DNA from 2 places in the Bacillus sp. CZDM1 genome. Region 2 is predicted to be linked to the other one. Evidence: riboswitches for the same ligand, from Rfam matches in the RefSeq annotation. Region 2 holds a riboswitch; the other holds the start of a gene.
What was found. Region 2 has a riboswitch for glycine ahead of ACY3XC_RS27865 (amino acid permease). Riboswitches for the same ligand answer to the same signal wherever they lie in the genome.
Positions count from the first base shown of each region.

Region 1: linked by a shared signal. The riboswitch ahead of gcvT (glycine cleavage system aminomethyltransferase GcvT) and the one ahead of ACY3XC_RS27865 (amino acid permease) in region 2 are both predicted to bind glycine.

Region 1 is NZ_JBUESO010000001.1:502,715-527,058, forward strand. Features, by position in the region: gene ACY3XC_RS02695 (heavy metal translocating P-type ATPase) at 1-1,009, opposite strand, end outside; gene copZ (copper chaperone CopZ) at 1,094-1,300, opposite strand; gene ACY3XC_RS02705 (urease accessory protein UreH domain-containing protein) at 1,476-2,210, opposite strand; gene ACY3XC_RS02710 (chromate transporter) at 2,482-3,660, shown strand; partial or broken gene ACY3XC_RS02715 (heteromeric transposase endonuclease subunit TnsA) at 3,900-4,007, opposite strand; gene ACY3XC_RS02720 (HNH endonuclease) at 4,185-5,207, opposite strand; partial or broken gene ACY3XC_RS02725 (vitamin B12-dependent ribonucleotide reductase) at 5,470-6,102, opposite strand; partial or broken gene ACY3XC_RS02730 (vitamin B12-dependent ribonucleotide reductase) at 6,432-8,381, opposite strand; gene ACY3XC_RS02735 (SRPBCC family protein) at 8,772-9,251, shown strand; gene ACY3XC_RS02740 (lipoate--protein ligase family protein) at 9,293-10,129, opposite strand; gene ACY3XC_RS02745 (rhodanese-like domain-containing protein) at 10,312-10,695, shown strand; gene gcvPB (aminomethyl-transferring glycine dehydrogenase subunit GcvPB) at 10,789-12,249, opposite strand; gene gcvPA (aminomethyl-transferring glycine dehydrogenase subunit GcvPA) at 12,242-13,588, opposite strand; gene gcvT (glycine cleavage system aminomethyltransferase GcvT) at 13,609-14,712, opposite strand; glycine riboswitch at 14,906-14,994, opposite strand; gene ACY3XC_RS02765 (DEAD/DEAH box helicase) at 15,151-16,839, shown strand; gene ACY3XC_RS02770 (YqhG family protein) at 16,817-17,608, shown strand; gene ACY3XC_RS02775 (YqzE family protein) at 17,823-18,008, opposite strand; gene comGG (competence type IV pilus minor pilin ComGG) at 18,078-18,419, opposite strand; gene comGF (competence type IV pilus minor pilin ComGF) at 18,458-18,931, opposite strand; gene ACY3XC_RS02790 (hypothetical protein) at 18,882-19,220, opposite strand; gene comGD (competence type IV pilus minor pilin ComGD) at 19,204-19,638, opposite strand; gene comGC (competence type IV pilus major pilin ComGC) at 19,638-19,952, opposite strand; gene comGB (competence type IV pilus assembly protein ComGB) at 19,986-21,017, opposite strand; gene comGA (competence type IV pilus ATPase ComGA) at 21,004-22,086, opposite strand; gene ACY3XC_RS02815 (helix-turn-helix transcriptional regulator) at 22,382-23,077, shown strand; gene ACY3XC_RS02820 (DUF2626 domain-containing protein) at 23,158-23,400, shown strand; gene ACY3XC_RS02825 (class I SAM-dependent methyltransferase) at 23,446-24,344, opposite strand, start outside.
Region 2 is NZ_JBUESO010000025.1:19,642-26,762, forward strand. Features, by position in the region: gene ACY3XC_RS27855 (YitT family protein) at 1-739, shown strand, start outside; gene ACY3XC_RS27860 (ornithine cyclodeaminase family protein) at 857-1,846, opposite strand; gene ACY3XC_RS27865 (amino acid permease) at 2,063-3,427, opposite strand; glycine riboswitch at 3,620-3,701, opposite strand; ZMP/ZTP riboswitch at 3,893-3,971, shown strand; gene ACY3XC_RS27870 (phosphoglycerate dehydrogenase) at 4,030-5,229, shown strand; gene ACY3XC_RS27875 (amino acid ABC transporter ATP-binding protein) at 5,312-6,046, opposite strand; gene ACY3XC_RS27880 (amino acid ABC transporter permease) at 6,069-6,812, opposite strand; gene ACY3XC_RS27885 (transporter substrate-binding domain-containing protein) at 6,875-7,121, opposite strand, start outside.

The DNA.
Region 1 (24,344 bases), on a different contig from region 2:
TTCCATCAACAGGTATTTTTTCACCTGGTTTTATATATAAGATATCTCCTACGACTACCTCTTCCAGTGGAATTACGAGCTCTTGCCCATTTCTTTCAACAGTCGCCGTCTTAGCTTGAAGCCCCATTAATTTCTTAATCGCTTCTGAGGAACGCCCTTTAGCTTTTGCCTCAAAAAGCTTGCCTAAGATGATTAAGGTAATTAGTACGGCACTTGTTTCGTAGTAAAGCTCAAGTGAGTGAGTACCCATAGAAATCGACATAATTGATAAATATAAACTATAAAAATAAGCTGCTGATGTACCTAGAGCGACTAGAACATCCATATTGGCACTTTTATTCTTTAACGCTTTATAAGCCCCTATATAAAACTGTCCACCAATAAAAAACTGAACAGGTGTAGCCAATGCCAGTTGAAACCATGGATTCATAAATAATTCAGGCACCCATATAAAAGAAGTAAATGTAAAGTGTCCAACCATTGCCCATAACAATGGTAGAGAAAGAATGGCGGAAAAGATAAACTTGTTTGTTTGCTTTTTTATTTCCTTCTGACGATAGTCGCTGGTTTCCTTTGCTTCCTCCTTTACACGAGCTCCGTAACCAAGTTTATCTACCTTTTTTATTATGTCATTAGTGGTTAAAGCTGTTCCGTTGTACTCGACGGTTGCTTTTTCAAGTGCCAGATTCACATTCGCCTTTACGACACCATCTAATTTATTCAAACCCTTTTCTATTCTCGTTGAGCAGGCTGCACAGGTCATTCCAGTAATATCAAACTCTGCCTTTTCGGTAACCACGTCATAACCTAGGTCCCTAATCTTTTTCTCGATGTCTTCAACCTTTACTTTTTCTGGATTAAATTTAATGGCTGATTTTTCTAAAGCCAAATTGACGGTTGCTGTTTCAACTCCATCTAATTTATTTAATCCTTTTTCAATCCTAAGTGCACAGGCAGCACAGGTCATACCTGAGATTTGTAAATTGGTTTCTTTTAGATTTTGAGACATAAAAGCCACCTTTCTATACCCCACGTGGGTATATTTTATTTTAAAAAGAACGTGCTATTCACTAGCACGTGTCTTTTCCTATTTTTATTCTACGTCGTAACCTTGATCATCAATTGCTTCTTTGATTTTATCTAGCGATACCTCTTGGTTGTTATATTCTACATCAACTGTATTAGCTTTTAAGTTAACTTTTACAGAGCTTACTCCGTTAAGTTCACCAACACTGCCTTCAACAGCTTTTACACAATGATTGCAAGACATTCCTTGTACGTTTAAAGTAACTTTTTCCATTTTATATACACCCTTTCGCAATTAACACTTTAGTTTATTTTGTAATACAGATAAGGTTCTTAACTATATTTAACCATACCCCCCTACCCTATGTAAAGTGTTTTTTATACGTTCATTTTATTATTTTCCAACTTTCACACTTTGTTCATACAGCCTTATTTTTATCCAAAAGTAGTTACAAAGACCAATAGGTAAGGGAGTCAAATATTCCTAACAGTATAATTAGTATTCCTGAAACTTTTTGTATGGAATTCCCAAACTTTCTTCCCTTTTTCATTAATACTCCGCCCCCGCCTAGGTACCAAATAATCAAAATAAAAATGATTAGCGGCAAAGCAGTCCCTAATGCAAATATGGAAGGAAGGATAAATCCGTATGTGCTGGACAAAACAATCGGCATTAAGGTAACAAAAAACAGGATAAACATCGTTGGACAAAATGCTAGCGAAAAACTAAAACCTAACATAAATGAACCAAATGGAGTTTCTTGTTTGTATTCTTTATTTCCTTTAAATAAATTAATTGTCCCTTTTAGTTTGATAAATCCTAACATATATAGCCCAACAATAATGAGTAATGGTCCCATAATTTTGCGGATCCATGGAAAATACGATATAAGGCTATCTTGAATTTCTCTTCCTAAAATCCATACAAGTCCTCCTAATAATGAAAAGGCGGCTACTTTCCCTAATGTGAAAAAGATGACATCCCTCCACACAATACTTTGTTGAAAGGAGCGGTTACCATACAGGGTTAAAGCACTGATGTTACCAGTCAGTTGACAAGGAGCAAGTGCACCGACCATTCCCAAAAGCAGCGCAAATATATTTGGCCACGATTCCAAGTTATTAGCTATGATAAAAAACGGTTTGCTTACAAATGAACTAAATTGACTCATTAGATTATACATTGGGTCACCTGAATTCTAGAAATGGGGAATTTACTAATTACTACTATTTCAATAGTACTCAGATTATATGAAGACTGTATGTAGAGATTTCGACAAATTTTCAACAACTTCTCTTTTTCATTCCTACTTTGTAATGAATCTTTAATATTTTTTACGAACAAAAAACATAAGACGCTAAGATAAGGAGATACAATTAAATATGGGTTGATTTTAATTCGTGTGTGCCAATAGAGCAAATTAGCTTTTAATTGAAACTATAAAGGGGTCTTTTATGAAAAAAAATAATCTTTTACTTGAAATCCTGCTTGTTTCTACCAAGCTTGGTTTAACATCATTTGGAGGTCCAGTTGCTCATTTAGGGTATTTCCATGAAGAGTATGTTCGAAAGAGAAAATGGTTAGACGAACAAGGATATGCCAACTTAGTTGCACTATGTCAATTCTTGCCTGGTCCAGCCAGCAGTCAAGTTGGAATTGGAATTGGCGTATTGCGCGGTGGGTTATTAGGGGGGATACTAGCATTTATTGGATTTACCATTCCTTCAGTCATTGTACTAATCCTTTTTGCTCTTATTCTACAAGGGATGGAAATTGGTAATACGGGATGGATTCATGGATTGAAAATAGTGGCAGTTGGTGTTGTTGCTCATGCCATTATGGGTATGGCGCAAAAACTAACCCCAGATCTTTCCCGTAAAACAATTGCCCTGTTTGCCTTGATAGGTACTCTCCTATGGCAAACAGCTCTCACACAGGTAGGGATCATTCTACTAGCAGCGGCTGTTGGATACTTTATTTACAAGGAGCAGATTGAAGATTCCTCTGCGAATATACAGTTTCCGATTTCTCGAAAGTTTGCATCTGTTTGTTTAGGTTTATTTATCGGATTATTGATTTTGCTTCCTATCTTAAGAGAGTTGAGTGCCTCAAGCTGGGTTGCAATGTTTGATAGCTTTTACCGCTCCGGTTCTTTGGTCTTTGGCGGCGGTCATGTGGTTTTACCATTATTGGAGCGCGAATTTGTTCCTAGCGGATGGCTCAGTAAAGAAGCGTTCCTAGCTGGGTATGGTGCTGCCCAGGCTGTACCAGGACCATTGTTTACCTTTGCTGCCTATATAGGTGCCATAATGGGTGGCTGGACAGGCGGATTGCTTGCAACTATTGCAATCTTTCTCCCTGCGTTTTTGCTGGTTTTAGGTACATTACCGTTTTGGAATAGTTTAAGCCATAATCCAAAAATCAAAGGGGCATTAATGGGGGTAAATGCAGCCGTTGTGGGTATATTAATTTCTGCCTTTTATGATCCTATTTGGACGAGTACAATCCTAACCCCAATTGATTTTGCTTTTGCATCCCTATTATTTAGCATGCTTGCTTATTGGAAACTGCCGCCTTGGGTGATTGTGGTTACTGGAATTATCGGAGGTTACTTACTTAATTTAATTGGATAAATATTGTAAAAAAGTGAGGATGCCCCAAAGAACATTGTAGCTTTAAAATATAGTTTGATCAAAAACACTTCACAAACCCATATCTTACGTTAACTTAAAAGAACCCGTTTTGAAAAAAGAATGATCAAAATGGGTTCTTTATTTGTGAAACATTACACAATTTTTGTAAAAAAAGTTTGATCATTTTCCGTAATTCGATCTTCAACAAAAGCGGCCGTTTGTGGAACAAAGATAAATGCAATTGTTTCTTCCAAAGGCAATAAAGGAAATTGTTCTCTAATATCAACAAAGAAGTCTGAATACTCAGTTGAGTGAAAGTAATTTCGTTCCAAATCAGACAAGAATTTCTTTTTGTTATGTTTGCACCCGCACTGGCTTCAGCAACACAGGCAATTTGATATCATATATTTTCATTTTTTTCAATAGCACCAATTATAGCATTAATCTGTTGGTGGTATTGGTGGTACAGTAGACAATCAAAATATAATATACGGGAAGGGGAATAGGTACATGAAACCTATAAATCATTGATTAATATTTCCTCTGGGTCTAACAAAACGAGGTGCAATTTCATAAAGATCCTGATTTGTTTTTCCATTATAAATTCTATAAAGATTTGTCTTTGATACTCCTGTTGTTTCAATTATTTCCTTCATACTTAAATCAGTATTAAGTAATAAGTAAATAGCTTTTTTTAAGTTATTCCTAGATGTTTCCGGATTTTTAGCTAGACTCATAGCTCTAGGCCTAACCTCTCTAGGTGGTTTAGTATATAATTGTTTCCATCTTTCCCCAATGTATATGGAACGAACTCTAGTATATGATAATCCCGTTTTCACAGATATGTCCTTTATAGATTCATCTGTGTTTAGCAACAAATCGACAACCTTTTTTGCGATTTCCAATTGTTTAACTCCTGGCCTGTTCAAAGCATTCTCAAAAATAATCTTCTTCATATCAAATTTTAAAGGATGTTGTTCTCCAGCATGTTCTTTTCTATGACATAATTCACATAAAGAAATAAGATTTTCTAATTTATTTGCTTCTAAATAATCATTAAAAAATACAAATGGTACTTTATGATGAACTGATAATTCCTGCCCATATTCTTTTTCAGTTATTCTGCAAGTTGGATTTTGACATGCATAGCTATCACGTTTTCTTGCCCTTTTCCTTTGCTGTATCCAATTTGGACCGTAGTATTTTTTACTACCTGTCTTTAAATGCTTGGAAATTGAAGAATGATTGAATGTTTGGCTCAGACTTTTACATGCTTTTGAACAATAGTACTTTGTTTTAGAATGACATGCCATAACCCAAATTGGCTTATCACAAACTTTACAAAGACGATAAAATCCTTTAGTTTTCACCATACTATTCCTAATATCCTCACAATAATCACTACAGGAATATAATCTCTTTGAATACCTTAAGGGTGAGGGAAACTCACGTTGGCAAATAATGCATTCACAATATTCAAACCTATTATATTGGGGATAACTTCTAATATTAAACATTGAGTTATTTTCCTTTTTAATATTACCCATTAATACCCCTCCACTTATAATTTTAGAAACAAATTTATATTTTATGAAATCTTCTTGACTTCCTTATATCCATATCAGTTGTGTTCTAAAAGAATTAAATTTATGAATTGGAACTTTTGCCTAATATTATTATAAAACAGAAACGTACGTTCTGCAAAGTAATTTCAAGCTTACACTTAGTCTTAAAATTATCTGTGAGAACTAAAATAGGGAATCAGCTTTAAGCCGACTCCCTAAAAGTAATCTTTATAAATATATTTTATTATAAACCGCATTTTAATTGAGCGTTACAGTTTGTGCAAGTATTACATCCGCCAATTTCTTCGACTGTCCCTTTACGACAAACTGGGCATGTGTTGCCTACTTCTGAACCGATCGTAACAGAAGTTGAACGTAAATCATTAATCGTATCGATTAATACAACATGTGGTTTATTAGTTGTATGGGTATGTGTATGTTTTTGATCATATGTGTCATCAACATGATTATCTTCTGCTTTTAGTGTTAGAACTTGAGTATCTCGTGAACCGTCTACATAGACCGTACCACCCTTTGCTCCACCTTTGTAAAGGCGCTCATATACCTTTTCTACTTGTTCTACACTATAACCTTTTGGTGCGTTAACGGTCTTACTGATGGAACTGTCAATCCAGCGTTGGATGACACATTGTGTATCTGCATGGGCTTCCGGTTTTAATTCCATAGCCGCTACAAACCAGTGCGGAAGATTTTCCGGTTCTGCCTCTGGATTTGCATTTAAATACTCTTGAACAATATCTGCTTTTACTTCAATAAACTTACCTAAACGCCCACTTCTGAAGTATGAGAAGGAGAAGTAAGGCTCGAGTCCTGTTGAAACCCCCACCATTGTACCAGTAGATCCTGTCTCTTTTATTCATATAAAGACGCTACTCTTTATACCGCTTATAAGCTGCTTGTGCTTTCACACAAGGATAGACTATATCAAACACTCAAAGAGTGCCCTCCTATTTCCCACGCCAATCGCTTGCGAGGTACGAGCTGCCGCTCTAGTCGTTGAAGCTTTTATCTTATTACTACTAAATAAGATAACTTGCCTGCTGATTGCCCATTGTATTATCTGTTTCATTTTCAAACCATCACGCTTATTGTCACCAATTACGTTGTGGTTGAAGCAGCTTTAGGGTGTCCCAGCAATTAAAGAGGTTTCGATTATGTGTCACCACATAAAAGCCCAAGTTATTTAGGTGCAACAGTTAATAGGTGTGAGTTACGAATTCCGTACTCAAGAATAGATTGTCTAATGTCTTCAGGCATTTTCTTCATATAACCAGTGTTAATAAACGCCTGACGAAGACGGTTAGTTTCTTCTTGAGTTTTACCTGTTAAGAATGGGAAGCTTTCCTTTTCTTTAGCTAACTCTACCGATGTCTTATAAGCAGTTGTTGCGATCGTTTCAAAAACCTGATCAACGAGTTCGTTACCTTTTTTAGAACCATACTCTGTTTCACAATAGATAAGCATGTCGTGCAATCCCATTACGCCAAGACCAACTCGACGCTCTCCAAGAGCTTGCTTCTTATTTTCCTCCAGGAAGTATGGAGTGGCATTTATCACGTTGTCCTGCATTCTAACGCCAACTCCTACAGTTTTCTTTAATTTTTCAAAGTCTACTGTTTTTGTTTCCTTATCCACCATTTCAGCCAAATTAACAGCTGCAAGGTTACAAACAGAAAATGGTGCGAGAGGCTGCTCCCCACACGGATTGGTTGCAACGACTTGTTGTCCATATGCTTTTGCATTTGTCATGTCGTTGGCATTATCAATAAAGAAGATTCCTGGTTCTGCAGAGTAGGTTGCGCAAATGTTTATTAGATTCCAAAGTTCTTTAGCTTTAAATTTCTTATAAACTCTTACTTTGTGGCCAAGCTTTTCCCACTCACGAACGTCGCCAAATTTATGCCATTCTTCATTGTAAATTTTCATTTCCTCTTTACTATAATGTTCAACATAAGGGAAACGAAGCTCATAGTCACTATCATTTTCAACGGCTTCCATAAATTCTTTCGTCAAACAAATAGAAATGTTCGCTCCAGTTAAGAACTCTGGATTATGAACCGTATAGTTACCACCTGTTTGTATCTTATCTTCAGCCTCAGCGATGATATCTTCATCAAAACCACCTAAACCACGGATCTGTTTATAATTCAAAATTCCTTGATACATTGCCTTTTCTTGGGCTGTTAAAGGTGTGAACTTAAGTTTATCCTTAGCATGTTTCTTAATTGTTTCATCATTTGAATTATCAATTAAAAACCGTAGAATTCTAGGGTTTTGCATTTTTGAAATAATAAATTCAATAACGTCTGGATGCCAGTCCGCAATCATGAGCATCTGAGCACCTCTGCGCGACCCACCTTGTTCTACTAAATGTGTCAATTTCGCAATATCATCTAACCACGATACTGAACCCGATGATTTTCCATTTACGCCTCTTGCCAAGGTGTTTCTTGGTCTTAAAGTTGAACCATTTGTTCCTACACCGCCACCGCGGCTCATGATCTCCATTACCTGCTTACGGTGATCTGAAATGCCCTCACGTGAGTCTGGAACGAACGGCATTACGTAGCAGTTAAAGAATGTTACATCTGTTTCAGCCCCGGCGCCATAAAGAACACGACCAGCTGGAATGAAGTTCATCGAAACAAGCTCGTTATAAAACTTTTCGAACCACTCTCTTCTCTTCTCTTCTGTTTCTTCAACTGACGCAAGCCCTGTAGCATTCCTCTTGGCTATTTGCTCATAGAACAGTTCCAAAGGTTTTTCAATGACATCTAGTGACTTCCATATTAAACCTGTGGCACTTTCTTCGGGGTCATCAAGGACTCCTCTAAACTCCTCTTCCACTAAAACCTTTGCTTTTTTACTCTCCCAATCTATCTCCATGATGTATCCAAGTCCGCGTGCTGGGAATTTTGGATCTTCTTTTATCGTGAGTACAACAAAGTCGCCATTTGTTAGGGTTATTTTTGCAGTGTCTTTGAAGGTGTAACGGTCCAACATGACCAATCGTGAAACACCCTTATGAGTTATTTTCATATCTGGGGTAACCGGGTGCACCTGGGGGAATAAGTGGATATCCTCATTCAACCTTTCAAAATCAATATTCATTTCTTGTCTAAAAACTACAGACATGAGAACAACTCCTTCAAAAAATTCTATATCTTGTATGAAATTCTAGTAAGTGAGACTATATCTTGTATATCTTGCTGACTCGATATAAATAAATTAACACAGGTTGGATATACAAATCAATATATAGTACCGAAAATATTTTCGACACCACTACATATTGTGTTTTATGCAGAAATAAATAAGTTTGTCAAACTTAAAATAAACTAGAAACAGGAGAAAAGACAAGATATCTCTTTGATTTCGGCATAAAACGAGTAAATTTAACAAAATTCGCAGGTTGCGATTTTAAATTATAGGGAAAATCACGAAATAAAAGGAGTTAAATTGATTAACGAGAATATTAAAAAAGGTATACTTAATTAATAAGTCAATAAGAGGAGGAGAAAATAGATGATAGCAAATATTGAGAAAGTTGAAAAAGGCTATTCTGCCACATATGAACGCCTTCTTAAACATCCTGTTGAGGAGATATGGTCTTATTTAACCGATAACGAGAAACTTCCAAAATGGTTTTCAGAGCTTCGTGTAGATGAACTCCGCGAAGGGGGACTAATTAAGTTTGACATGGGGGATGGTACCTTTGAGGACATGGAGATACTCGAACTAAAAATGCAATCTGTATTGGAGTTTACGTGGGCAGAGGACGTTGTCCGTTTTGAGTTATCGCAGGAGCAAGATGGATGTTTATTAGTCTTAAAAGAAAAAATGAATAAAATAACCGATCATACTCCAAGAGATCTTGCTGGGTGGCATGTCTGTTTAGATGTCATAGAAGCATTACTGGATGGCCGGACTATTGAACGTAAAGAAGAATGGAAAATCTGGTATGAAAAGTATATAAAGGAAATAGAAAAAGTCACACAACAATAAAAAAATCAGGCGAACATCATAAATGGGTTCGCCTGATTTTTTTATCTTTTGAAGTTCCAGTCATCGCTTTCATATCGTTCTTTTGCAATTTTATTTACATATGCAAGTTCTTCTTCTGTTAATTGATAGGATTCAAGTTCGATATTAAGCCCATCAGCAAATCCTTTATAAAAAGCTTCTTTTGCTTCCTCAAGTGAAATTCTTCTTGGACTGATTTCATTAATAGCAACTGCTTTATTTTTGAAAGTAGACTTCATCCGTTCCTTTACTCTCTCATTTGGATATTTAAATAAACTGAACAGTTTATCTTCATCTAAATCTAAAAGTATCGATCCGTGTTGGAGAATGACTCCCTTTTGCCTTGTCTGTGCACTTCCTGCGACCTTACGACCTTCAACCACGAGTTCATACCAGCTTGGTGCATCAAAGCACACTGCTGAGCGTGGATCCTTCAATGCACTCCGCTCTTCGTCTGTTTTTGGAACTGCAAAGTATGCTTCTAATCCAAGTTGATGGAATCCTTTTAAGATCCCTTCTGAAATAACACGATAAGCCTCTGTTACCGTTTTAGGCATTTCTGGGTGATCCTCAGAAACAATGACACTGTACGTAAGCTCGTGCTCATGCAGAACACCACGGCCGCCAGTAGGCCGTCTTACAAACCCTAATCCATGGGCTTTTACTGCCTCCAAGTTAATTTCTTTTTCAACCTTTTGGAAATATCCTATCGATAGAGTTGCAGGTTCCCAGCCATAAAATCTGATAACCGGTGGGATTTTCCCTTCACTATGCCAATCAAGCAAAGCCTCATCCAACGCCATGTTAAATGATGGTGAACAATTTCCAGAATCTATAAATCGCCATACCTCTTTATCCATTTAAAAACCTCATCTTTATGTAGTTTACTCTTGTTTTAGTCTACCAAAATCTGATATGAATTCAAAACGAGAAGTTTTTGGTATAATGAAGAAGAAGTTTTTGTCGTTTATTCTTTATCTTTGCACGATTGACTTATATAATAAAACATAGTGTACCAAAGCTTGAAAGGAGCAAAAAGAAATTGAATTCACTTATACCTCTATTAATCATCATTGTAGCAGTTATAGCTTATTCCGTTTTCACCTATTTTTATCAAAAAAGGATTGTTAAAACGGTAACGGAAGAGGAGTTTCGTGCCGGTTATAGGAAGGCACAGCTAATCGATGTACGTGAACCTAACGATTTCGAAGCAGGTCATATTTTAGGAGCTCGTAATATTCCGATTTCCCAAATAAGAACACGAATGAAGGAGCTTCGCCCAGATTTACCTGTTTATTTATATGATCAAAACGGAATGCGGAGTGCCCGTGCAGCACAGTTTCTACATCGTAAAGGTTACAAAGACCTTACCCAGCTTCAAGGCGGGTTTAAAAAATGGTCCGGTAAAGTGAAAGTAAAAAAATAAGCCAATGAAGACTTCCTTTTAAGTGGAAGTCTTTTTATTTTGTGCATAGAAAAGGGGCCAGATTCTGCTGTCAGAATCTGGCCCTTCTATATGTTAAGCCTTTTGAAATCTAAGAATTGGTTTACGAGCTGCTGTTGCTTCGTCCATACGACCTACTACGGTTGTGTGAGGTGCTTCTTGGACGATTTCTGGGTTCTCTTCTACTTCTTTCGCAATTTGAATCATGATATCTACAAATGAATCAAGAGTCTCTTTAGATTCTGTTTCAGTCGGCTCTATCATAATACATTCTTCTACATTCAGCGGGAAGTAGATGGTTGGCGGATGGTAGCCAAAATCAAGCAGTCGTTTTGCAATATCCAAAGTACGAACACCTAATTTTTTCTGCCTTCTTCCACTTAGTACAAACTCATGTTTGCAATGCTTATCAAACGGAAGATCATAATACTCAGCCAGTCTTCTCATCATATAGTTTGCATTTAATACTGCATACTCTGTTACCGCCTTTAAACCGTCAGGCCCCATAGAACGAATGTAGGTATAAGCACGTACATTAATTCCAAAGTTACCATAGAAAGGCTTCACACGGCCGATAGATTGCGGACGGTCATAATCAAACACATACTCTTCACCACGTTTTGCTATCACTGGCTTCGGAAGGAAAGGAATCAGGTCTGCTTTTACACCAACAGGACCTGAACCAGGACCTCCGCCGCCATGTGGACCGGTAAAGGTTTTATGAAGATTCAAGTGAACAACATCAAATCCCATATCTCCCGGTCTAGCTTTTGATAGAACCGCATTTAAGTTTGCACCATCATAATAGAGCTTACCGCCTGCAGCGTGAACAATCTCAGCCATTTCAACGATATTTTCTTCAAATAGACCAAGTGTATTCGGGTTGGTTAACATTAAAGCAGCTGTATCTTCGCCAACCACTCTTTTTAAATCGTCTAGGTCAACTAAACCATACTCATTTGATTTAACTGTAATCGTTTCAAGCCCAGCTACCGTTGCCGATGCTGGATTTGTTCCATGTGCTGAATCGGGAACGATAACCTTTGTACGCTTTAGATCCCCATTTGCTTCATGGAAGGCACGAATCATCATTAATCCAGTCCATTCACCATGGGCACCAGCTGCTGGCTGTAATGTCACTTCGTCCATTCCTGTGATTTCAATTAAATGCTGCTGCAAATCATACAGCAGCTCAAGAGCACCTTGGACAGAGCTTTCGTCTTGAAGCGGATGGACATGAGCAAATCCATTAAACCGAGCTACATTTTCATTAATTTTTGGGTTATATTTCATTGTGCAGGAGCCTAATGGATAAAAACCAGAATCAACACCATGATTTCTACGTGAAAGGGCGGTGTAATGACGCATAATATCAAGCTCAGATACCTCAGGCAGCTCTGGCTCTTCTTCGCGCAAATACCCTTCCGGAAGAAGACTGCTAAGTTCTAATTCAGGAACATCCATTTCAGGGAGGCTGTATCCAATTCTTCCTGGTGTACTAAGTTCAAAAATGAGTGCCTGGTCTTGGTTATGCATGTAAATCCCCCACTTCTTTCACAAAAGTATCAATTTCTTCCTTCGATCTTTGTTCTGTAACCGCAACGAGCATGTGATTTGCGAGCTCCGAATAATCACTGCCTAAATCGTATCCGCCAATCATTCCTTTTCGCAACAGCTCTTGATTAATTTCTTTTACAGGTTTATTTAATTTAACAACAAATTCGTTAAACGAGTAACCATCATGGATGACTTCAAAACCAGCTTCTTTAAATGCAGTTTTCGCATAGTGAGCCTTTTGCAGGTTAGCAGCGGCAATTTCGCGAACTCCTTTTTTACCCAGCGCCGTCATCGCTACTGAGGCTGCCAGGGCATTTAATGCTTGGTTAGAACAAATATTAGATGTCGCTTTATCCCGACGGATATGCTGTTCACGGGCTTGAAGAGTTAGTACAAAACCACGGCGTCCTTGATCATCAGTTGTCTGGCCGACTAGACGGCCTGGAACTTTACGCATTAACTTAGTGGTTACTGCAAAATATCCGCAGTGTGGACCGCCAAACGCAGTAGGGATACCAAACGGTTGTGCATCACCAATAACAATATCTGCTCCGAACTTACCAGGAGGTGTTAATACACCTAGTGATAGCGGATTGCTTGAAACAACAAACAGTGACTTGTGAGCATGGATGATTTCTTCAAGTTCCTTTAATGGTTCAATTCGGCCGAAGAAGTTTGGATACTGAACGATCACTGCTGCAATCTCCTCGTTTGCCAAACCTTTTAAGGCTTCAATATCTGTTACCCCGTTATCAACAGGAACTTCAATCACTTCAAGATACTGTCCTTTTGCATACGTTTTGAGGACTTCCTTTGATTCAGGGTGAACGGCACCTGAAACAAGGATTTTTTTACGTTTTGTATGACCAGCACTTAGCATTGCTGCTTCAGCTAGAGCTGTCCCGCCATCATACATAGAGGAGTTCGCAACATCCATGCCTGTTAATTCACAGATCATCGTTTGGAATTCAAAAATAGCTTGAAGCTCTCCTTGAGAGATTTCTGGTTGATATGGTGTATAAGCTGTATAAAATTCAGAGCGGGAAATAACATGGTCGACAATGACTGGCATGTAATGGTCATAAACCCCTGCTCCTAAAAAGGATACATTTCGTTTTAAATCGGCATTACGAGAAGCCATGTTAAAAAGCTCTTTCATCAAAGCAGTCTCTGACTTTGCTGCCTTGATGTTATATTCACCTTTAAATCGTACTTTTTCTGGGATATCGCTGAATAATTCATCAACGGAACTAACACCAATTGTATCAAGCATTGCCTTTTTATCTTCTTCAGTCATAGGTAAATAACGATGTTTCATAACCTAATCTCCCCTCGTGTTTACTTTTCTCGTTTATAAAAAGGTGTTGGGACTATTTTCGCCTTTAGGCGTTTTCCGCGAATTTCCACGTCAATTTCAGAATCAATACCTGCATGTTCACTTTTAATAAGGACAAGTCCAATATTCTTTTTCAAGGATGGTGATTGAGTTCCAGTTGTAACCTCACCAATTAGCTCTTCGCCTTTATATACTGGGTAGCCGTGACGTGGTATACCACGATCAATCATTTCAATTCCTACTAACTTTCTAGCCGCCCCTGCATCTTTTTGCTGCTTAAGTACTTCTTTACCAATAAAATCTGCTTCTTTGTTCAACTTAACTGCAAAGCCAATTCCAGCTTCTAATGGCGAAATTTCAGGAGACAATTCTTGGCCATATAGAGCTAAAGTTGCCTCAAAGCGAAGTGTATCCCGAGAACCAAGCCCGCATGGAACAACGCCATCCTCTTCTCCAGCAGATAAAATCGCCTTCCAAAGTTCTACAGCATCTGACGCATCGCAATAAATTTCAAAGCCGTCTTCACCAGTATACCCAGTTCGTGAAACTAGTGCATTTTTTCCATTAATCTCCATTTCCCATTGGAACTTAAAGAAGCCAATTTCAGTTAAATCGCTATCACCTGCAAGCTTTTGAAGTACTTTTTCAGCAAGTGGGCCTTGCAGCGCCAATTGAGCCATTTTTTCAGATAAATTATCTATCAAAACATTTCCCTCTAAATGGGCTTCAAGCCATTTGAAATCCTTCTCAATATTCGAGGCATTCACAACAAGTAAATAATGATTGTCTTCTATTTTATAAACTAGCAGGTCATCAACAGTGCCGCCATTTTCATAGCACATTGCATTGTATTGTGCTCCGCCATTTTTAATTTTTGAAATATCGTTTGTTAACATCTTTTGCAAGTAGTTTAAGCTGTCGGGTCCTGTGACGATGATTTCCCCCATATGCGATACATCAAATAACCCAGCCTTTGTGCGGACAGCTTCATGTTCTTCCTTGATGCTTGAGAATTGAACAGGCAGCTCCCAGCCTCCAAAATCAATCGTTTTCCCGCCATATTCCTTATACACTTCGAATAGCGGCGTGCGTTTTAATTCACTCATCAATAATCCCCCTTTAATCAAAGATGTTTTTCATAGGTTGATACCTTGTTAAATACTTTAGTGCATAAACAACAAAAAGGACAGAAACCTCCCTTTTACGAAAAAGAAGGTCTCTGTCCTTGCACCTGAAAGTTTACCTAGGCTAGGCTTTCCCCTTTGGTGGCTGCCCTTTAGTCAGCACTCTCCAGAGCTGCGTCAAACAAGAGTTCTTTTGCCTGAGAGATTCACACATTGTGCTTGCTCCTTCGGCGCTACATCAGTAGTCTCTCCCCTTGTCATCATCCGCATTATAATAATTTCAAATTCGGGTCATACTAAAATATACATCTGAAAAAAATTATTTTATTACAATATTTAAAACTTTCAAAGCTATTTACATCCTACCATTAAAGCATAATATTGAGCAATAAATTTTTCTGCAAAAGGGAGATGAAAAACATGACAGTTCAAATAGAATTTGATTCCTCTTGGCAGGATGAATTTTTACATAGAATTGAAAACGATGGCCCTTGGGGAAATCGGGAGCTTTTTAAGCTGGCAGTTGGAGTTGAAAAACATCTGATAATCCCTGATTTTGAAGGCTTACAAGCACCAAGTCATCTGCCTAATCTAACCCCGCTGCCCCATCAGCTCGAAACCGCAAAGCAGGTAATTGAAAACATGAATGGAAAAGCTATTCTTGCAGATGAAGTGGGTCTTGGAAAAACAATAGAAGCCGGACTTATATTAAAAGAATACATGATTCGCGGCCTCGTTAAAAAAGTATTAATTCTCGTTCCCGCTTCGCTAGTGACCCAATGGTCCTATGAATTAAATAGTAAATTTTTCATTCCTGCTGTTTCTCAAAGAAAAAGCTATGTATGGGAGCAATGCGATGTAGTTGTCTCTTCGATTGATACCGCTAAACGGGACCCTCATCGTGATATTATTTATAAACAAGACTACGATTTAATTATTATTGATGAGGCACACAAACTGAAGAACAATAAGACTAAAAACTATGAGTTTGTTCAAAATCTAAAAAAGAAGTTTTGTCTTCTTCTCACTGCAACTCCGATACAAAATCGGATTGAAGAAATCTTCAATCTTGTTTCCCTATTAAAACCGGGACATTTAGGCAGTGAAACAGCATTTTATGAAAAATACAAACGGGATGCCCGCTCATTAAATGACAATGCGCATTTGAAAGAGCTGGTAAATAAGGTAATGATTCGAAACCGGCGTGCCGATACAGGTATTGAATGGACCAAAAGACATGTAGAAACGATTCCGATTGAATTTTCACCTCAAGAGAAAGAATTGTATGAAGCCATTACTGAATTAAAAAGTGAGGGTGATTGGGTTCAAACAAGTGCTTTCTCGGTGATGACCTTACAGCGTGAAGCCTGCAGCAGCAGGGAGTCCGTATTTTATACTCTTAAAAATATGCTGCAAAAAAAAGAAAATCCAACAAAGTCATACGAAGATCAAATTCAATATTTAATTTCAAAGGTAGAAGCAGTTACAACAAACTCAAAAGCAGAAAAGGCATTGGAGTTAATCCAAAAAATCGATGATAAGGTAATCATTTTCACCGAATACAGAGCGACCCAAATGTATCTTCAATGGTATTTAAAACAAAATGGGATATCATCTGTTCCTTTCCGGGGCGGTTTTAAGCGCGGGAAAAAAGACTGGATGCGTGAGCTATTTCAAAAACATGCACAAGTCCTCATAGCGACTGAAGCTGGCGGCGAGGGAATTAACCTCCAATTCTGTAATCATATAATTAATTTCGATTTACCCTGGAATCCAATGAGGCTTGAGCAAAGAATCGGCAGGATTCATCGTCTTGGCCAGGAAAAGGACGTAATGATTTATAACTTTGCCATCCAGAACACAGTTGAAGAACATATATTAAAGCTTCTATATGAAAAAATTGAACTATTTGAAAAAGTTATAGGTGATTTAGACGATATCTTAACGAAGCTAGACTTTGGAAGTATTGAAGATCATTTAATTGATATATTTGGACAATCCTGCTCTGAAGGTGAAATGCGAATTAAGATGGAAAACCTTACATCTATGATTGATTTGGCTAAAGACATGCAGAAGGAGGATTCACATGCAGCAGCTGGAAATTCATAACTTTCTTATACGCTATTTTCAGGCTAATGAATGTGAAATAACTGAAAATGGCCCTGGATACTTATCTGTTCAGTTATCGATTGAGCTTGATAAGGAATTAATGAATAGACCTTTTTATTGGCACTATTTAGAAAAAACGGGTGGAATAGCTAATCCAATGAAGCTTACTCTTATTACGAATCCACAGATAGCGCCCGAAAATATAAAAGGGGAAACCATTCATTTTGGGTCCCCAAGACTGCATCAAATATTTCAATCAACAAAGAAACTATCGAGTTACATCAGGCTTTATGAGAATCACCAGAATAACAATCAACAAACGCCATTAATGCCTTGGTTGTGTATGAATGTTAAGATATCATATCAATGCGACCGGAAACGGGATATTTTTAAATCAATCGGTTTGCAGCTCATAAATGGACAAATGGTAGAGGATTTCCATGATCATCTGCAGAATGTTCAGCTTACACCGAAAATACCAGATTATTCATTTACACTATCGCCGCTTGTAAAACCGAAAAGCGGTTTGGCACGAATTGAAAATTATCTAAAAACAGTAATTGATGAAGATGATCATTCTTGGGCTGAGGATGCCAGGAAGCGTTGGGAGAAGGATTTGCAGCTTCTTCACCATTTTTATGAGGATGCAGAAGAAGAAAATGAAAGTTACGAAACAGAGAAAAAAGCTTTACAGGAACAGTATGAACCAAAAATAAACATCTCGTTTATTAATGGCGGATTGTTTTATTTAACCGATAAGGCTGTTTAATACGAAAAGCGGAAGCGCCTTGACCAGGGAAAAAATGAACTGCTTTTTTCCTAGGGAAAAATGCAGTTCATTTTTTCCTAGGGGCGACAGGCATAAGACGAGCCGGCGGAAAGGTTGCTCTTTAACCTTTTTGACGGATTGGCTTATGACCCGAGCTCCTAGGCGCTGGAGCTAGACAGAACAATAAAGAAGAAGCAGACATGATTCTGCTTCTTTACCTTTTTCTCCTATTTTTTACTTCGATATAAAAAATATAGGGAAGAATCCCGAACCAACGATACCAAAAAGATGCCTTGGCCTGCTTTCTCTCTTCCCGGAGCCGTTTTCGTTCATCTTTTGGCTGGTCCGCATATTTAACAAGAGTTTGAGTCATATATTTTACATAATCATTTGTTTTCATGGACACACCTGCCTTTATTTCTTCCCTAAAAGTATGTCCATATTTTATTTTTTCAAACTACTAAGACCCTTAATAAATTTCAGCCCATTTAATCATTTTTTTTGCGGCAAGATCAAAAAAGCCGCGTCCTGCCACTGTTTCACCAGTGTGCATTTTAAGAGTAAAGTTGATTTTCTGTACCGACCCGATCGGAATGTCTGCTTGATATCCCATAATCCCTTTTTGATAGGAGAATGAGCCCTTAACTGGTACAACACCACCGGATTGCAATAATTTTTCGATTTTTTTAAAAGAAGAATGGAAATAATATTCCTCCTGAAGAATCACAGTTGTTTCATACGACAATTTCCTTTCAGATAGCAATTGTTCTACACGAAAGGAAAAAATAGAAAGAAACAAAATGAGTACCACTAAAGTCAATGGATATGTAAATCCTCGTTCACTGCTCCTCATATTACTGGAAACCATTCAATATAGGAATGTACTACAACACTGTATTCTCTTTCCCAGACATCTTTTACGGTAATTTTCACTGAGTTATTTATCCTTGTAAACGTGACCACAGAAACATTCTGCAGTAATGTTTCATGTCCAGTAGAATTCACTCGCTTTCTTATATTACTGCCATACTTTTCATATAAAACTTTTTCATTACCTAGGGTTAATACCAGGTTACCTGAAACCACTTCCACTTTAGAGCTAATATGGATTTCCTTTTTTATCTGACTGCAAAATACGTCCCACTCCATGTTTTGGAGTCTTACATTTGAATCTTTATTGTCTAATATGATTTGAAATACCGGAAACATGAAAAATACGATCGTTGTGAAGATTGAGAATGCAAAAAGCACCTCAAGGAGAGTAAAAGCTTTTTCATTCGGGTATCGCACAGTCTTCAAAACTTGAGAGAAGTGTATTTTCATCAACTTTCACACACACCTCCTTTTGTCCACTAACTGAGGTCAAACGCCAGTAAATCTTATATTCTGTTCCATTAAGGTTTATGGAGTAAGGGGTATTGGTCCTGTCCTCAATTAAATTTGCTTGAAGTTCTTCAAATAAAAACTGTTTAGCTCTTTTTTCTCTCACATGCTGCTGAGATTGATTTGCAAAATCTATTAACAAAGGCACAAAAAACATACTCAGCATAAACAAAGCAGACAATGATAAAAGGAGCTCGAGTAAAAAGAAGCCATCATTCTTCCAAAACATAAAACCGTCCCTTTCCAATCAAAAGAGTTAATTTGTAATCCTGCTGCGGCGTCCGAATAAATAGTGTACCGAATCTGTCTACATTCCCATTCCGATTATATTTAAAATATAGTGGGATGGTGCCCTGACCTACAGTTATCCTCGGAGAATAATTTCTTTCGACTATGCTATTAACACCCGCTGCGATGACATACGTATGCTCATTCTCTATAAAGATAACACTCACTTCAGTCTGATTAGCGATGGCATACTGCTGACCGTAAAATAAATCTGCTTTTAATTGGGAAATAAAGGACTTGGTAGTAGCTATTTGGTATTGTGGCTTTATGCTAAAGACAGTTATCGAAGAGATGATTAAAAAGATGGAGAGAACAAGCAAAGATTCAATCAATGTAAATCCGTTTTGATTGTAATGCATTACGTTGTTGGTTTGGCTACAGCTGTTACTTTACCTTCTGAATCAATCTGTACATTCTTTGTTCCATTTGGACAACCGGTATCTTCAATAAGATAGCCATCAGTAATTAGATTTGCCATCGTAGGCACCTTATTATTTTCCATAATATAAGACTGCACCTGTGCTTGAACCATTTTCACAAATGCCTCACAGCCTTTGTTGTTAATATTTGTATTATGCCTGGCCACATTTGGAATTGTAACAATTAATAAAACCGAAATAACCAGCATCACAATCATCATTTCAACAAGTGTAAAACCTTTTTCATTTTTCATCATTAATTCCTCCATTTTATATTGTTAGCTTTTCTATATTCCATCTAATAGCTGGAACATCGGCAATAATATTGCTAAGTACATTGATACAACAAGAAAGCCAATAAAAAGATAAAGAACAGGCTGAATCATTTTTAAGCTTTTTTCAATCCGTTCCTCCATGTTTAATAAACAGTGCTCGCTAAAAAATAGTAATTCTTGTTCTAATTTCCCATTTTCTTGTCCATGTTTTATTATCATCGAAAATTCTCTCTCAAAGAATGGGAATGAAGCCAGGATTGACTCAAGTTTTTCACCGGTTAACAGCTTTTGCTTAATCTCCGATCCCAGCACGCTATAAAATGGCTGCCTGTGATTTTTCTCAAATAAGAGCAGAGCTTCAAATACGGATATTCCTCCTGATAAAAGAAAACTTAGCTGGACAGAAAAATAATGGGTAAACAACAATTTGAGGATTCTTCCCACAATCGGAAATCTTACGAGTTGTGACCGTTGCTTCAGGACGGAGATTTTCCGAAACACAAAAATATAATAAGTTGCACCTGATGCCAACAGAAGCAGGAGGATAGCCATTAATATTGGAACATATGTGTCGAAAGAGGAGAGTATCTTCATAAAGAAATTTGCTTCAAGACTCATAGATTCAAAGAGACTAGTGAATTTTGGCAGCAATGATTTCTGTACAAACACTAACAAAAAACCAGTGATAAAGATAAGTAAGGCTGGATACTGTATAAGTTTTACTAATTTTTTTCTATCATTCTCCTTTACTAATGCTAGACTGCTCCCTTCTAGAAGTGCCTCCGAAAAGCTGCCATGCCGCTCCGCAAAATAGACGTAACCAATTAAATCCTTGTGAAAGCCTAGATTACTTAGGACGTCATGGAATGATACCCCATTTCTCAGCTCAACTAAACACTGATACAGCTCCTCCTTTCGATTCTTTGATAAATGCAAGGATAAACTTTCAATTGCTTCTGCAATAGGGTACCCGCGTGCCAATAATTCTCCTATCCTTTTTAAGAAATTAGCCTGCTCATTAACAGACCAATTATGGCGCTTCATGATCATACACCAAACGATCGTATTCAGACTCTTTAATATAACCCAGAACAATCCCTTTTTTTATTACTTCTCTTACTGTCGTGTATCGCGAAATAATATTTTCTCCTTTCGCCTGTTTCATCGCAGCATTAAGATTTCTCCCTGATAGAAGTTCAAAAACACTCGCTCTTTTCCATCTTCCGTACGAATAGCAGAAGGGTGAACACTCCCCTTCGCAATATGGACATGTCAGCTCCACTAATCGCTGAGCTGTAACTGCAATGAGGGTTTGTTCTACCTCTAACCAATTTACACCAAACTCATGGAGACGGTATACCGCCCCCTTAGCGTCCCTTGTATGCATTGTACTGAGAACCAAATGTCCTGTTAATGCAGCCCGCACTGCAATTTTAGCTGTTTCCGCATCACGTATTTCACCGACCATAATAATGTCGGGGTCATGACGAAGAATTGCCTTTAGGCCCGCTGCGTATGTTACGCCCGCTTTTTCATTCACTTGTATTTGTAAAACAGAATCGTAGTTTTTTTCGATAGGGTCTTCAAGTGTGATTACGTTACGATGAAAAAGATGTGCGGTTTCATTTAAAAGGGAGTAAAGAGTTGTGGTTTTTCCTGATCCGGTTGGACCAGTAAAGATAATTAATCCATGTGCGTGTTTGAGAAGGGCAAGTAGTTTTCTGGTCATTCCAGGAAAAAGTGAGAGTTGGTGAAAGGGAATCTGTTCTTGTTGAGGCAATAGTCTGATCACCAGACTTTCTCGATTGTTTGATGGAAGGGTTGAAAGCCTAAGACCCATTAATTTCCCATCCACTTCACAAAAAATCGCACCGCTTTGTGGGCGTCTTCGTTCTCCGATATCCATATTTGCAGTAAATTTAAAATGTGAAATTAACCTGTCGCATTCATCTTTTGGAAGTGATAACCGGGGAATGAGTTTGTTCGTTAAGCGGATTTGAATGAGAGTGTCTTTCTTTCTGGGTACAATGTGAATATCTGTAGCTTGGTTTCTAGCAGCATCTTTGATAATCCTGTTTGCTAGTATCTCGATTGAACTTACAATGAGTAACACCACCTTTTATTTTGTCTTTGTAGTAATTCGACATCATTCATGCTATTCCTTCAAGATTCTTTCTTTTTTAAAAAAATATTTTTGGAGTTTATTACTTCGTAATCCCCTAAAAAACAACTATTGACAAATAGGTTGTATAATTTTTGTATAACACTTGTTTAACCAAACCCGGATGTACATTCTTTAAATGTGAACAATTTCTAAACATATAGTGTTAACATTGTTAACCTCATTCCCATGTTTAAATAGCTGTATTATAATTGGATTAAATTATGGGGGTTCGAGGTGAACAGAGATGGAACAAACATTAAAGATAACAAATGTTTTATCAGATCCAACTAGGTATTACATCTATCAATACATTACGAAACGTCACCAAGAAGTAACTGTACAAGAGGTGGCTGAGAACTTTAATATTCATCCCAATGTTGCAAGATTACATTTATCAAAACTTGAAGATGTTAACATGTTAGCTTCTGAAACTAAAAAGACTGGTAAAGGCGGCCGACCAAGTAGATTATACCGTTTATCGGACGATGTAATTCAATTGCACTTCCCGTTCCGGGATTATATGCTTCTATCCAAAGTAGCAATTACTACTATGCTTACATTAGGTGAAGCTGGTAAACAAGCTCTTTATTTAACTGGTAAGCGTTTTGGAACTGAAGTAATTGAGCAGGAATTGACAAGAAGATCCTTTGGGGAAGAAATAGAATTTGATCAAAAGCTAACCATATTAAAAAGTGCTGCAACATTAGCAGGATTCTATCCAGAATTCGAAGTTAATGGGGATCACACAAAAATTTACTTCCAGATTTACAATTGTCCGTTCAAAGAAGTTGCAGAGGAACACGAAAGTGTTTGTGCTATGCATCATGAGTTCCTAAAAGGAATGTTTGAAGCATTATTTGACAATGTGGAGCTAGTTGAGAAAGAAAATATCATATCTGGTTGTGAAACTTGCTCTTACCAGGCGCTTGTTTCAAACTAATTTGAAACTTTATTTACATTTGAACTCCTTTTCTTTATAATATTTCTTGATGGTACCGTAGGGGAAAAGGAGGGATACATATGGATCGTATGTACAGGGTCTTGGGTTTCTGGACAGGTATTTTCACCGTAATGTTCTATTTAGGTGATATGGATAAAACTGCCATGCTTTTCTTAGCCCAAACTGGATTCTTTGTTTTGTTAAGCTATCTAAAATTATCCGAACGTATGTACATGTATGTTTTCTGTGGGTATTTGACAGTATTCTTCGCAGGCTTCACTTATTGGACAACATTTATGATGCCGCTGGGTGGAGGACATTGAGAAGATATTAACACATAAAAAACACCGGACCTATTCCGGTGTTTTTTATTCTATAAATAGATTACCTTTTATACCTTTTTGTTGAATAACTATATGGAAAAACGAGCTCATACCAGACGGCATTATCAAACTGCGAATAGCACGATTTCGTTTGCTTACCTCTGAAAATGGATTTGGATCATAATGGTTTTCTAACTCCTTTAATATTCCTGCTTTAAGTAAAAACTCATCCTGCCTAAGCTTTGAATGGAATAACAATTCTGCCTGCTTACCCTTTTGTATTAGCCAATCAAAATGAATGTGTGTCGTTATGTCCATTTCTCCAGGGTGCTCCAAAACATCATGAATCATTTGGTGCTGATAATATCCCCTTAAGCTTCCCTTTATTCTTGAAGGCTGCTTCCAGTCCTCCTTGGTATATCCATAATCCGCTGTTACTACAAGCCCCCTCTTTAACACGAGGGATATATCTTGCACCATCCCTTCCATTAACAAAGGCACTTCTATTCGCTGCTTATCCTTTAATACCAAACCGCTTTCCTCTAAAAAAGTATAGATCGATGAATTGGTTAGCGGAACATTTTCCTCATATAAGGTTTCATTTTTCATTCCCACCATAACCTCATACAATTGACCGTTCACTTTCTCAATTACATGAACAGGCATGGCATCAAATAATTCATTGGAAAAGACCATCCCTTCAAACGCTTCAAGTTCATCAAGGCTGGTTACTTGCGTTACAGTATAGGCAGGCTTTAATAATTCATTTTGCAAACTCAAATGATAGGGACTGCTCTCTACAATTATGTATTTGAACGGAGTTTTGATGGAATCCTCCCATTCCTGTAAAAAGGCATGAGCAAAGCGACCATTTCCTGCACCAATCTCACAAAATATAGGTTCTAAATCATTTTCTTTACAAACATTTGCGAACCATTTGGCAA
Region 2 (7,121 bases):
TTATGGAATCTTGAGCAGCGGTATAAGCGGTATTGCTATTTTAATTGGGTTAGTCACTCCATTTGATATTGGCTTAATGAATCTGCTGCTTAATTTACCCTTACTGATCTTAGGTTACTATAAACTTGGGAAAATGATTACGCTCAATACCCTAATTTGTGTTGTATCACTCTCTGTTTTCTTATATCTGTTGCCCACAGATCCTGTTACGGACAATATATTACTCTCAACTATTTTTGGAGGGATCATTGGAGGCCTTGGTGTAGGCATCATTTTAAAGTCCTCCGGAACCTCTGGTGGTTTAGATATCATTGCGATTATTCTTTCGCGAACAAGTAATGTTAGTGTTGGTCTTCTTCTTACTGGTATGAACGGCCTCATCGTTCTAATTTCTGGAGCTGCTTTCAGTTGGAATATCGCCTTATACACGCTTTTGTCTATCTATTTAACCGGTAAGATGATTGATACTATTCACACGGATCATATTAAATTGACCATGCAGATTGTTACTTCAAAAGGTGAGTTAATACGAAAGGAATTATTGGAATCAATCTATCGAGGGATTACAATTATGGAAGGTTATGGCGGTTACTCCCAAGAGAAAAAACAGATTATCATGATGGTCGTTACACGCTACGAAACGACACAAATAAAAAAAATTGTCCGAAAACATGATGAAAATGCATTTATAAATATATTTGAGACGGTTGAAGTTGACGGTGTATTTGCTAAAAATTAGGAGGGTTACGTTATATATAAGGAGTATATCTTCCAAAGAGGATAATACTCCTTTCTCCTTTAAAAAGGGTGATGGCTGCCACGAGGCGCCTGTCACCCTTTTGTCATATATTCCACATTAAATTTCTACTTTTGTTCCTATCCCTGCTTGATTGGCTTTTTCATAGACGGCAGCAGCAACAGCTAGGTCAAAGTAGGCGATGCCGACGGATTTGAAGAATGTGATTTCATCATCTGTTACTCTCCCAGGAATTTGACCGGCTGTTAATTCTCCAATTTCACCGTGTAATTCCGAGAAGCTCCAGTTTCCGGCATTCGCCGGTATAATGAAGTCGCCAGCCTCTCCCTTTACACCTTCAATTGTATCTGCGACAATCTTTGAGCAGCGATGGAGTGTTTCCTCATCAACCTCCTGCATGTGTGGCGAATAAGATCCAACACCGTTTATATGTGTTCCTGGCTGCAACGCACTTCCGGAAAATAAAGGAGTTTCTGAGCGGGTGCTGCAGATGACAATGTCTGCCTTTGACACCGCCTCATTGACATCTTCCATGATGTGGATTTCCCCAGCATACGTTTGCGCCAAATCATTTATTTTTTCAGCAAAAGCCAGTGCTTTTGCCTTCGTCCGATTGTACAGCATAATTGACTTGATATCGCGGACTTCCAAAACAGCCTGAAGCTGTTCCTCTGCCATCGCACCACATCCAATGACCACAACTGAGGTTACATTTTTCTTCGCTAAATGTTTGGTTGCAATACCGCTGACTGCACCGGTTCTTAATCTTGTTAAATAAGTTGCATTCAAACAGGCTAAATGCTCTCCGTTATTCGTATCACTTAATAGAATAACCCCTTGAGTTGTCCGTTTCCCAACGGAAGGATTATTTGGAAAAATGGTCACTACCTTCACTGAAGACTTCCCAATTGATTCGATAGCGGACGGCATATAGAGCGCAGACGCTTTTTTCTCTGGAAAATCTAAGACTGTCCTGTGCGGATTTAGGATTTTCCCTTCTATATAATCAGCCAGGGCGGATTCCAAATCTTGAATGGCATCCTTCATCGTATAAAGTGAGCGAATTTGTTGTTCTGACAGTATAAGCATTCAATACCTACTTTCTAAAAAGAAACACATTGCAGTAAAGCATATTCTCTTTTAAATTCTAATTTATCAAATCTTTTACCCTATGAAGAAATTCTATCACTCTATTTGCATTTTCGCGACCGCTTCTAATTCCAACCCTGCATCTTTAGGCAATCGCGCAACCTCAACTGTTGTTCTCGCAAAAGAGCGCCTTTCAATGTGAAAAGCGCTCTGCTTCTATGCCGATAATTTAATACTTTTTTCCGTTTTTCTTCTATATGAATACAAAGTAAATAATAATATAAACCATAAAGGTGTCAACAATAAGGCAGGACGTGTTTCTTCAGCAACCAGCATAATGATGAGAATGGCAGCAAACAACGTTAGAACAGCATAATTAATAAATGGTGTGAATGGTGCTTTAAATTTTGATTTAGCCTGCAATTTTGGCTGTGTTTTCTTGTAACGTAAATGGCAAATGAGAATGACACCCCAAACCCAAATAAAACAAATTGCACTAATCGTTGTCACGATACCAAAAGCTTGTTCCGGAATCAGTTTGCTCAATAGAGCGCCTACTGATACGACTAGTGCAGATACCCATAAAGCATTACTTGGTACATAATTTTTATTCAGTTTTGCAAACTTGGCTGGTGCCTGGTCATTTTTGCCTAAATTAAACAGGATCCGGCTGGTTGAAAACATCCCGCTGTTACAAGCAGAAGCGGCTGAAGTTAAGACGACAAAATTTATAATTCCTGCTGCAACCGGAATTCCGACTAAACCAAACGTTTTAACAAAAGGACTTTCTGCAGCATTTAGCTCTGTCCATGGGTTCACACACAATAGGATAATCAGAGCGCCAACATAGAAGAATAGAATCCTTACAGGTATTTTATTAATTGCCGATGGGATATTTTTTTCTGGATTGGCTGTTTCCGCTGCCGATACACCCACTAATTCCACACCGACATAGGCAAAGACGACCATTTGGAAAGATAGTAAGAAACCTGAAATGCCGTTTGGAAAAAGTCCTCCATGCTGCCAAAGGTTTTGAACCGTAACTGTTCCAACATCTGTCTTGAATCCTATCACCAGCAAAATAACCCCAATGCCAATTAATACGAGAATCGTTATTACTTTTATTAAAGCAAACCAAAACTCTAATTCTCCGAAAAGCTTTACCGTTAATAGATTCAGTCCTAATAAAATGATTAAACAGATAATGGCAGGTATCCATTGTGGGATATCAAACCAATATTGTACATATAGACCAACTGCAATCACATCAGCCATAGCAACCATAATCCAACAAAACCAATACGTCCATCCGGTTACAAACGCTGCCCTAGGTCCAAGATAATCTTCGGCAATATCTGTAAAAGATTGATACCCTGCTTTAGACAACAGGAGTTCTCCTAGTGCCCTCATAACAAAAAAAACGGCGATACCCACAATTAAGTAAGCAAAGATGATGGACGGACCCGCCAGTTGAATCGCTTTACCAGATCCTAAGAATAATCCAGTGCCAATAGTGCCGCCAATTGCGATTAGTTGAACATGCCGATTTTTTAACTCTCTCTTTAATTCTTGCTGTGCCAAACCTAACTCCTCCTTAAAATCCTTTAATGTGAAACAATGAGCATTGATTTCACCCAATATCTTTATGAGTGACTGCTCTTTCTTCTTTTCCAAACGAAAAAAAAGAGATTGGATGTCCTCCAATCTCTTAGGTATAAGAATAGCAAATAATATTAGTCATGCTAAAGATAATCAGCATTACAAATAAATATTCAGTACTCTTCTGTCCTTTTGCCTGAGATTGTGAACCCTTCGGCGCCGCTTAAATTCCAGCGGTCTCTCCAGAAGCTGCTCCTGCTATAGTGTGATCCATAGCAATCATAGCCTTCTAATTATTTAGTTATTTAATAGAGTTAAAAATATCTTTAAATAATTTTTAATTTTAATAGTAGATTAATACTTTGTCAACAATCAATGTGATTGTTTTCTTGAAAATGTTTTGATAGCCATTTTCGGAGAATTATGATAATATAAATTAAATTAAAAAAGACCATGTGTAACTGGCGAAACGCGGATAACCGCGAGGGAGCACATGGTGTCGCAGCCGTTCGCCTGGGCAGAGGTAAGGGATTTATATCCCTTACCTCTTTCTGTTTATTGAAGCAAAAATTAGGAGGGAAATTATGAGCACTATCACTTTAGAAAAAGTAAAAACGATCAAAACACTCAATAATATTGCGGAAACTGGACTAAAGGTATTCAATAAGGGCAATTTTCAGATTGATAACAGCAGTGAAAATCCGGATGCAATCCTTGTTCGCAGCTTCAATATGCACGCATTAGAAATTGGCAATAATTTAAAGGCAATCGCAAGAGCTGGAGCAGGTGTGAATAATATTCCGGTAGAAAAATGTACAGAGCAAGGTATCGTTGTATTCAATACTCCTGGTGCAAATGCCAATGCCGTAAAAGAAATGGTGCTAACCTCATTAATATCTTCTTCACGAAACCTTTTTGCCGGTATTGCTTGGGCAAAGGCATTAGATGGTGAAGGTGACCAAATTCCAAAGCTAGTGGAAGCAGGAAAAAAACAGTTTGTCGGAAAAGAAATTAAAGGAAAAACGTTAGGTGTCATTGGTTTGGGAGCAATTGGTGCACTTGTAGCGAATGATGCGCTTGATTTAGATATGGATGTGATTGGATTTGACCCATTTATCTCTGTCGATACAGCTTGGAATTTGTCACGGAATGTACAGCGGGCAATCACAATTGAACAGTTGTTCTCAGAATCTGATTATATTACTGTACACGTACCGTTTACCGAGGATACAAAAGAAATGTTTAACAGTGCAACATTTAGCATAATGAAGCAGGGTGTTCATATTTTAAACTTCTCACGTGGTGAGCTTGTGAATGAAAATGATATGGCAACAGCTCTTGAAAGCGGGAAAGTTGGAAGATATATTACAGATTTCCCGAATGAAAATGTGCTTAAAATGAAAAATACTGTCCCGATTCCGCACTTAGGTGCCTCTTCATTAGAATCCGAGGAAAATTGTGCTATAATGGCAGCCCGTCAGGTGAAGGAATTTTTAGAAACTGGAAACATCAAAAACTCAGTGAATTTCCCAAATACTTCCCTACCTTATACAGGAAAGCAACGAGTAGTGGCATTTCACCACAATGTTCCAAACATGGTCGGACAGATCACGTCCGCTGTATCAAGTTACCATTTAAACATTGCGGATATGGTTAACCGAAGCCGAGGGGAATACGCGTATACTATGATTGACATTGATAATAAAGTAAATGGTGATGTTATTCCGGCATTAGAGGAAAAAATCAATCAAATTTCTGGCATGGTAACCGCTCGTATTATTTAAACATAAAATAGGAATTAAGTTTCCATAAGAAATGGAGCCAAGTTTCAAACTGGCTCCATTTCTTATGCCTCAATCAAGGTAATTATTTTAAAGTACGTTTTAGGAATTCCCTAGTACGGTCTTGTGTTGGATTATTGAAAATTTGCTCTGGACTTCCTTCCTCCGCAATAACTCCCTTATCCATAAATACAGCGCGATCTGATACTTCTCTTGCAAATTCCATTTCGTGCGTTACGATTAACATTGTCAGACCTGATTCTGCGAGTTCCTTCATGACTTTTAGAACTTCTCCTACCATTTCTGGATCAAGTGCGGATGTTGGTTCATCAAACAGCATTACATCTGGTTCCATGGAAAGTGCTCTTGCAATCGCCACGCGCTGCTTTTGGCCGCCGGATAGCTGCTTTGGCTTCGCGTTGATATATTTGTCCATTCCAACAACCTTCAAGTACTTCATCGCTACTACTTCTGCTTCCTCTTTGGAGCGTTTTAATACTTTTATTTGTCCTACCACACAGTTATTTAGAACATTATGATTATTAAATAAGTTAAATTGTTGGAACACCATGCCTAAATGCTTCCGGTAATCCGCTACATCATGCTTTTCATCTAAAATATTTTCGCCATGATAGATAATTTGTCCGCCGCTTGGTTTTTCTAATAGATTAATACAGCGAAGAAGAGTTGATTTACCAGATCCTGAGGATCCGATGATGGAGACAACTTCTCCTTTATTCACCGAAAAATTAATGTCTTTTAATACTTCATGTGTTCCAAAGGATTTGTTTAAATGTTGAATATCAATAATCTTTTCCATATTCTCTCTCCTCCTTCTCCCATTATTTTTGATTTACTTCTCCTTGTGTGTCGTTTCCAATCATCGTATAGTTGTCAGCACCATCTAATCTCTTTTCAAGGTATAGCAATATTCTTGTTACAATAAAGGTCATCACAAAATAAATCATACATGCTACGAAAAATGATTCGAAATATCTAAAGTTATTACCCGAAATCGATTTTGTAACAAAATATAATTCTGTAACGGATATAACATTCAGAACGGACGTATCTTTAATATTAATAACAAATTGATTCCCTGTTGCCGGTAGAATATTTCGAACAACCTGTGGCAATACTACATTCCACATCGTTTGGAAATGAGTCATTCCGATAGCATGAGCTGCTTCGAACTGTCCTTTATCGACCGAAACAATCCCACCACGTACAATTTCAGCCATATAGGCTCCCGTATTAATTGATACAACAATAATCGCTGCAACAAAAACATTCATATCGATACCAAATGCTAACGCAGAACCATAATAAATAACCATCGCTTGTACAATCATCGGTGTTCCACGGAAGAATTCAATATAGATTGATAGAATTGCGTTAATTACATTTAACAAAGCTTTCTTTGCCCCACGTTCAGGCATTGGGATGGTTCGGATTACCCCTGCCGCTAATCCAATAATTGCCCCAATAATTGTCCCTATAAGAGAGATCAATAGTGTTAAACCAGCGCCACGAAGGAACATAGGCCAGTTTTCTGCAATTATTTTAATGACCCACTCAAGACTCATCTTTTATCCTCCTTTACTGTATAAAACCGACTGTATGATTCAATACAGCCGGTTTCTCATGATTAATTTGCTGCTGGTTGATTCTTAATAGCATTATCCATAATACTGGTACGGTCTTCCTCTGAGATACCAGCTAAAATTTCATTGATTTTATCTGTTAAGTCGCTGCCCTTTTCAAGTCCGACTGCGATTGCTGTATCATCTGCTGATGTTTTAAATCCTTCTTCAAATTCAACCATTACATAGTTTTCATTTGCAGCTGAGGCACTAACTCCTTCTGGACGCTCAGAAACGTATCCATCAATCATT